2 regions of the Streptomyces sp. NPDC034037 genome follow, and region 2 is predicted to be linked to the other one. Evidence: riboswitches for the same ligand, from Rfam matches in the RefSeq annotation. Region 2 holds a riboswitch; the other holds the start of a gene.
The links. A riboswitch is a leader RNA that binds a small molecule or an ion and turns the genes downstream of it on or off. The one in region 2 is predicted to bind cobalamin.
Positions count from the first base shown of each region.

Region 1 (3,971 bases), 390 kb from region 2:
GCCGTCCAGGGTGACCACCCCGGCGGCGGGCGCGAGGACGCCCGCGAGGAGGCGCAGCAGCGTGGACTTGCCGGAGCCGTTGGGGCCGAGGAGGCCCACGGTCGCGCCGGGCGGCGGGGCGAGGCTGACGCCGTCCACCACGAGCCGGCCGCCGGCCTCGCGGGCGACGCGATCCGCGCGCAGGCCGCGCCCGGTGCCGGCCGGCCCTTCCCGGCCCCCGGTGCCGGCCGGCCCTTCCCGACCCCCGGACCCAGCCGGCCCTTCCCGACCCCCGGTCCCGACCGGCCCTTCCCGGCCCCCGGGTCCGCGCGCCGTGTCGGGCGTCGTCTCGGGCCTCACCCCGCCCGACCTCTCGGGCCTCACGTCGTCGCCCCCCGCGTCCGGTACAGCACCAGCACGAACGCCGGTACGCCGATCAGTGATGTCACCACGCCCACCGGGACCTCCTGGGGGTCCAGGGCCGTGCGGGCCAGCGTGTCCACCCAGATCAGGAAGAGCGCCCCGGCCAGTGCCGTGACCGGCAGCAGGCGGGCGTGGCCGGCGCCGGCGAACGCGCGGGCCGCGTGCGGCAGGACCAGGCCCACGAAGCCGATGGCGCCCGCCGAGCTGACCAGCGCGGCGGTCAGCAGCGCCGTCACGCAGAGCAGCACGAGCCGGGTGCGCGCCACGTGCACGCCCAGCGTGGCCGCCGCCTCCTGGCCGAACGCGAAGGCGTCGAGCGTACGGGCGTGGCCGAGGCAGACGACCAGCGCCACGGCGAGGACGGCGCCGCACAGCCACACGTCCGTCCAGCCCGCCCCGCTGAGCGAGCCCAGCAGCCAGAACAGCACGCCCCTGGTGGTCTCCGCGTCGCCCGCCGTGAGGACGACGAACGACGTCAGCGCGGAGAAGAGCTGCAGCGCGGCCACGCCGGACAGCACCACCCGGTCCGTCGTCCCGCCCAGCGTGTGGCTCAGGAGCAGGACGAGCGCGAAGGACAGGAGCGCGCCCACGAAGGCCCCCGCCGAGATGGACACCGCTCCCCCGCCCACCCCGAGGACGACGACCGCGACGGCCCCCGTGGACGCCCCGGACGACACCCCGAGCACGAAGGGGTCCGCGAGGGGGTTGCGGAGCAGGGACTGCATGACCGCCCCGCACACCGCGAGGCCCGCGCCGCAGACGGCGGCGAGCAGGGTGCGGGGCATCCGCAGGTTCCAGACGATGCCGTCCCTGAGGGTGGTGAGGCGCGACTCGCCCCAGCCGAGGTGCGCGGCGAGCACCGACCACACGTCGGGCACGGAGATGTCGGCGGGGCCGATGGTGACGGCGAGCGCCACGGACAGCGCGAGCGCCGCGCACGCGGCCAGCCACAGCAGCCCCTGCCGGGCGGGTGCGGCCACGCTCATGTGGTGAGCCCGAACTTCCGCAGCCCGGCCGCCACTTGCTCGATGCCGTCGACGGTGCGGATCGTGGGGTTCATGGCCTGGCCGCTGAGCCGGACGTACCGTTTCTTCCTGACGGCGGTCAGGTTCTTGGTCGCCGGGTTGGTCTCCAGGAACCTGATCTTCGCCTCGGCGCTCTCGGCCGACTGCGACCTGCGGGTGAGGTCGCCGAGGACGAGGACGTCGGGGTCGCGGTCGGCGACGGTCTCCCAGTTGATCTGGGGCCACTCCTCGCGGGTGTCGTGGAAGGCGTTCTTCGCGCCGACTTCGCGGGTGATGATGCCGGGGGCGCCGCAGCAGCCCGCCATGTACGGGGCGTCGGAGTTGGCGAACCAGTAAAGGATCGTCGCGTCGGACGCCTCGACGTCCTTCGTGGCCTTCGCGACGCGGCCCTTCAGGTCGGCGATCAGCCGCTCGCCGCGCTGGCGCACGCCGAACACCTTTGCCAGGTCGCGGATCTCGCCGTAGACGGTGTCCATGGTGAGGGTCCGCACGCGTTTGCCGTCGCCGCCGCCGTCGTTGTCCTTGCCCGCGCAGTCGGTGGGCGAGACGTAGACGGGCACGCCGAGGTCGGTGAACTTCGCGCGGTCGGCGACGCCGCCCTTGCCGACGGTGTAGAGGAAGGAGGCGCTGACGAAGTCCGGTTCCTTGGCGAGGACCTTCTCCAGGGAGGGGTAGCGGTCGGCGAGCCGCTCCACCTTCGCGTTGTCCTTCGCCAGGTTCTTCGCGACCGGGTCGGTCCAGGTGCCGGTGCCGGCCATGCGGTCGGCGAGCCCGAGGGAGAGAAGGATCTCCGTGGAGCCCTGGTCGAGCGAGACGGCGCGCTGGGGCGGGGCCGTGACCAGCACGTCCTTGCCGCAGGAGGCGACGGTGACGGGGTAGCCGTCGGCGCCCTTGCCCGCGGGCTCCGGCGCCGAGCCGCCGCCGCAGGCGCTCAGCGTGAGCGTGCCGGCCATGAGGAGTGCGGCACGGCGCAGGACGGATGTACGGGCTTTCGAGGACACGCGATCCCTTGAGTGTCACGGCTCATACGCGGAGCCTGGTCTGCGTCACGACCTTCGCCGCCCGGTGTGCGGGCGAAGGCGCCAGCAGGTCTTCGGACTCGGGATCAACCGGGCGGGGCGCCTTCCCGGGCGTCGTGAGACGCCCAGTGGCCGTGGCCCCGCCCGTCCCCCTCACCGCTGCGCGTCAGTTCCGGATTCGCACCGGATTCCCTGGCCCAGGTGTGGGTTTGACTGGCTTGCGCAAGTTATCACGCGTGCTCACGGGGTCGGTCCGGGCCTCGGCTCGCCCCGGTAGGAGCCGAAGGACCAGTGGTTTCCCTCCGGATCCGCGACGGCGAACTCGCGTCCGCCGTACGGTTTGTCCTCGATCTCGGCGATGACCCGCACGCCCGCCTCGGTGAGCCGGCGGTACAGGTCCTCCACCCGGTCGGTGACGACGTAGGCGCTCGCGGTGCCGGGTGTGCCGCAGGTGCCCTCGGTGGCGGGGTCGTGGGAGCCGAGCATGACGCCGCCGCCCTCGGGCCAGTCGAGCTGCGCGTGGACGACGCGGCCGCCGTCCTCGTGGACGGCCGTGCGCAGGAAGCCGACGGTGCCGACGAGGAAGTCGATCAGCGCGGGGGCGTCCTCCGCCTGGAGACCCGGCCAGATGGTGGGAGCGGGCGCGCCGGGGGCGGGTGCGCCGGGGGTGGGTGCGTTGGAGGCGGGTGCGCCGGAGGTGGGTGCGTTGGAGGCGGGGGCGGGGGACGGTGCGGGGTTCGGTGTGGTGTTGGTCATGTCCCTCACTCTTCGCCCTCGCCGTGCGCCCCGGCTTGGATGTTCCGGCACTCTTCGGCGAGCCAGCCGGTGGGGCTCGTCCCCGTGTACCGGCGGAAGTCGCGTACGAGGTGGGAGTGGTCGCAGTAGCCGGTGTCGGCCGCGACCCGGGCGAGGTTCGGCGGGCCGCCCGCCGCGACGGCGCGGACCACGGCGTCCTTCGCGTGCTGGAAGCGCATCAGGCGGGCGGCCTGCTTGGGGCTCAGCCCGGTCTCGGCGCGAAAGAGCGCGGTCAGGCGGCGTTCGCTGAGCGCGACGTGCCGGGACAGGGCGCCCAGCGTGTCCGCGCCGCGGTGCCGGGCCAGCCGGGCCCAGGCCTCGGCGACCTCGGGGCGTACGGTCCCGGCGGTACGGTCCGTGGCCGCGCGCCGGCGCAAGTAGGCGGAGAGGGCGGCGAAGCGGTCCTCCCAGCGGTCCAGCTCGCACAGCCGCTCGCGGAGGTCGCCGGCGCGCTCGCCGAACACGTCGGTGCCGGCGACGACGGACTGTCCGGTCAGCGCCCCGGCGGGCAGGCCGAGGAGGGCGCGGGCCGCCAGCGGGTGCACGGCGAGCTGGATGCCCGCCTCGTGCTCGGGCTGGACGACGTACACGGGGCTCTGGTGCAGGCCGCCCACGACGATGTCGGTGCGGGTGGCGTCCGGGCCGGTCGCCCGGTCGGGGGTGTCGCCGCCGGCGATGGCGCCGTCCAGCGAGAAGATCACCGTCAGGTGGGGCGAGGGCAGGCCCCGGT
Region 1 is NZ_JBVISC010000001.1:451,178-455,148, forward strand. It holds gene ACZ516_RS02100 (ABC transporter ATP-binding protein) at 1-183, opposite strand, end outside; gene ACZ516_RS02105 (FecCD family ABC transporter permease) at 360-1,388, opposite strand; gene ACZ516_RS02110 (ABC transporter substrate-binding protein) at 1,385-2,380, opposite strand; cobalamin riboswitch at 2,495-2,679, opposite strand; gene ACZ516_RS02115 (VOC family protein) at 2,687-3,202, opposite strand; gene ACZ516_RS02120 (helix-turn-helix domain-containing protein) at 3,208-3,971, opposite strand, start outside.
Region 1: another riboswitch for cobalamin. It lies ahead of ACZ516_RS02110 (ABC transporter substrate-binding protein); the one in region 2 lies ahead of ACZ516_RS00350 (cobalamin biosynthesis protein).

Region 2 (3,971 bases):
GGCTCGGCGGCCAGCGCGTCCACGTCCGTGAAGTTGGACATCAGCGGCACCGCGCACACCGCGACCCGCAGCACGTCCGCGCCGACCGGCGGCGCCACGGCCGACTCCCGCACGGCGCCCCGCAGGGACACCCGCAAGCCGTCCTCCTCGTCGATGCCGAGCCCGTGCCGGTAGGGCAGCACACCGAAGGTGCGCCGGCCGGTGAGGCCCTGGAGCATGTCGAGGCCGGGTTCGAGGAGCGAGACGTCCCCCCGGAACTTGTTGACGAGGTATCCGGCCACCAGCTCCTGGTCGGCCGCGCTCAGCAGCGCCGTCGTCCCGAAGAACGAGGCGAACACCCCGCCCCGGTCGATGTCCCCGACCACCAGGACGGGGAAGCGGGCGGCGCGCGCGATGCCCATGTTCACGATGTCGGTGCGCCGCAGATTGATCTCGGCGGGGCTGCCCGCGCCCTCGCAGATCACGACGTCGTACGTGCTCCGCAACTCCTCCAGACACCCCACGACGGTCTCCAGGAGCGCCTGGCGCCCTCCCGGCTGCGGTGTCCCGGAGGACGCCCCGCCGGGCCCGCCGAAGAACCCGCGCGCGCTCATCTCGCCCACCGGCTTGCCCATGAGGACGACCTGGCTGGAGCGGTCGCTGCCCGGCTTGAGCAGGACGGGGTTCATCAGCGCGCTCGGCTCGACGCGGGCGGCCTGCGCCTGCATGGCCTGCGCCCGGCCGATCTCGGCGCCCTCGCGGGTCACGAAGGAGTTCAACGACATGTTCTGCGCCTTGAACGGCGCGACGGACACGCCCTTGCGGGCGAGCCACCGGCAGATCCCCGCGGTGACGACGCTCTTCCCGGCGTCCGATGTGGTCCCGGCGACCAGCAGTCCACCGCTCATGCTCTTCTCCCTGACTTCGCCGCTCGCGGCGACCTCGTCGACCCCAGCACCCGCCGGGCCGCCACCGCGACCCCCAGCGCCAGCCAGCTGACCCGCCGGGAGAGCCGCACGGCCCGCTCGATGTCCGCCACGCGCACGTCCCGCCCGCCCGCGTTCAGCACGGGCCGGTGCTCGACCCGCCCCCCGTACGAGAGGGTGCCGCCGAGCCGTACGCCCAGCGCCCCCGCGAAGGAGGCCTCGACGGGACCGGCGTTCGGGCTCGGGTGCTTGGCGGCGTCCGCGCGCCACGCCCGCACCGCCCCCGAGGGCGAACCCCCGGCCAGCGCCGCGAGCCCCGCGGTGAGCCGGGCCCCCGGCCAGCCGAGGACGTCGTCCAGCCGGGCCGACGCCCAGCCGTAGCGCCGGTACCGGGGCGACTTGTGCCCGACCATCGCGTCGAGGGTGTTCACGGCGCGGAAGGCGACGAGCCCCGGCACCCCGCCGACGGCGCCCCACACCAGCGCGCCGACCACGGCGTCCGAGGTGTTCTCGGCGACGGACTCGACCACGGCGCGCGCGATGCCGTCGCGGTCCAGCGCCTGCGGGTCCCGGCCGCACAGATGGGGCAGCCGCTCCCGGGCCACCTCGATGTCCCCCGCTTCGAGGGCGCCGCCGACGGCCCGCGCCTCCCGGCCCAGCGAGGTCCCGCCGACCACGGCCCAGGTCGCGGCGGCGGTCAGCGCGACGGACGCGGCGGGGGAGCGGCGCACGAGACGGGCGGCGAGGGCGGCGGCTCCCGCCGCGCCCCCGGCGCACACCACGGCGTGCAGCGCGCCCCATCCGCGGTGGTCGCGCCACAGCAGCCGTTCGACGGCGCCCGCCGCCCGGCCGAACCCGGCGACCGGATGGCCGCGGCGGGGATCGCCGAGCAGCAGGTCGCCCAGGAGGCCGGCGGCGGCGCCGTACGCGAAGTCGCGGTCGGCACTCATCGGCTCAGCCGGCCGCTGTGCCGAGAAGGGAGCTGACGCTCGGGGAGTGGTCCGGCAACGGGCGGCCGCGCATGGCGATATGTCCTCACTCAGGGTGTCCGCGCCCTGGTTCGACGTGATCGGCGGCGAGAGTTCCTGGCTTTCCGGGGGAGCGTCCGTGACGGCCTCCCGGTGACAGTGGCGGGACCGCGCCGGATTCGCACCGGCTTCCTCTTCTGCCGCCGTAGTTGGCCCCGGAAGTCCACCACGCCCCGCGAACGCCCGTCAACTCGCCGTTGACCTGCGGCGGGAGAGTGTGCGGAGCCCCACATACGACGGTGGGGCGCCGGACGTGAACACACGTCCCGCGCCCCACCGGGGAGTCGCCGCCGTCAGGCGACGATCAGATAGATCCCGTACGCCACGGCTGCCGCGCACAGGGCGAAGCAGGCGTACGCGCCGGTGCGGGCCAGGGTCGCGGAGCCGCCGGCCGGGGCGGCGGCGGCCGTCTCCTGCTTGGAGAGGCCGACGACGCCGAGGGTGAACAGGCCCACGAGAGCCACCGTCACGGCGAGGCTGACTCCGAAGACCGAACCGAGAGCTGCCCAGTCGATGTGCATGCTGATGTGTCCTTACACCGTCGCGGGCCGGGCGGGGTCCGCCATGGCGCCGGTCGAGGTCGTGGTCGGGGCCGCGATGGTGGCCTTGACCGGTTCGTCGGCGGGGGCGCCGACGGCGGTCAGCGTGCCCGCGGGGGGCGGGGAGACGGCGGCGATGGCCGTGGTCACGACGCCCGCGGGCTCGGCGCCCGGGGCGGCGGCGCGGCGGATCTCGTCGTCGGTGACGTTGGTGTGGTCGACGGAGTTGCGCCGCGAGAGCACCCAGATCACCGCGGCGCCCGCGATGAGCAGCGCGGCGGTGGCCGCGACGCCCCAGGGGCCCTGCTGGGTGAGGAACTCGGCGCCCGCGCCGACCAGACCGGCGGCCGGCAGGGTCAGGCCCCAGGCGATGAACATGCGGGTCGCGGTCGACCAGCGGACCACGCCGCCCTTGCGGCCGAGGCCCGCGCCCATCACGGCGCCGGAGCAGGACTGGGTGGTGGAGAGCGAGAAGCCCAGGTGCGAGGAGGCGAGGATGACCGTCGCGGCGCTGGTCTGGGCGGCGAAGCCCTGCTGCGGCTGGAGGTCGGTGAGGCCCTTGCCCATGGTGCGGATGATGCGCCAGCCGCCCAGGTAGGTGCCGAGGGCGATGGCCACACCGGCCGAGACGATGACCCACAGCGGGGGGTTCGAGCCGGGGCTCAGGACTCCGCCGGTGACCAGGGCGAGCGTGATGATGCCCATGGTCTTCTGCGCGTCGTTCGTGCCGTGGGCCAGCGAGACGAGGCCCGCGGAGGCGATCTGGCCCGCGCGGTAGCCCTTGGCGGTGGCCCGGGTGTCGGTGTTGCGGCCGATCCGGTAGGTGAGGCGGGTGGCCAGCATCGCGGCGAGGCCCGCCACGAGCGGCGCGGCGAGGGCCGGGATGAGGATCTTGGTGACGACGGTGCCGCCGTTGATCGACGACCAGCCCATCGACATGACCGCGGCGCCGATGAGGCCGCCGAAGAGCGCGTGGGAGGAGCTGGAGGGCAGGCCCACCAGCCAGGTCAGCAGGTTCCACAGGATCGCGCCGACGAGCGCGGCGAAGATGACCTCGGTCTTGAGGCCGTCCTCGTTGACGATGCCGCCTGAGATCGTCTTGGCGACTTCGACGGAGAGGAAGGCTCCGACGAGGTTCAGCACGGCGGACATGGCCACCGCCGTCTTGGGCTTGAGAGCGCCGGTCGAGATGGTCGTCGCCATCGCGTTGGCAGTGTCGTGGAAACCGTTCGTGAAATCGAACACGAGAGCGGTGACGATCACGATCCCGAGGAGAAGCGTGATGTGTTCCATTTACCCAGGCTTCTGTTGGACGTCAGTGGCATGAGAAACGTAGGCAACCTGGGTGAACGGAAAGTGAACTGGGCCGGGCGACGCGGTGACCCTAAGCGGAGCGCCGCCTCTCCATATCCTCCAGGCGTCTGCGAGCGATCGTACGGAGTGGGGGCTCAGGGCCCCTGATCCAGCCGGAGTGTCGCCCTCCGCCACCCTCCCGGGCG
Region 2 is NZ_JBVISC010000001.1:64,938-68,908, reverse strand. It holds gene ACZ516_RS00355 (cobyric acid synthase) at 1-887, opposite strand, end outside; gene ACZ516_RS00350 (cobalamin biosynthesis protein) at 884-1,855, opposite strand; cobalamin riboswitch at 1,985-2,107, opposite strand; gene ACZ516_RS00345 (hypothetical protein) at 2,227-2,454, opposite strand; gene ACZ516_RS00340 (inorganic phosphate transporter) at 2,467-3,765, opposite strand.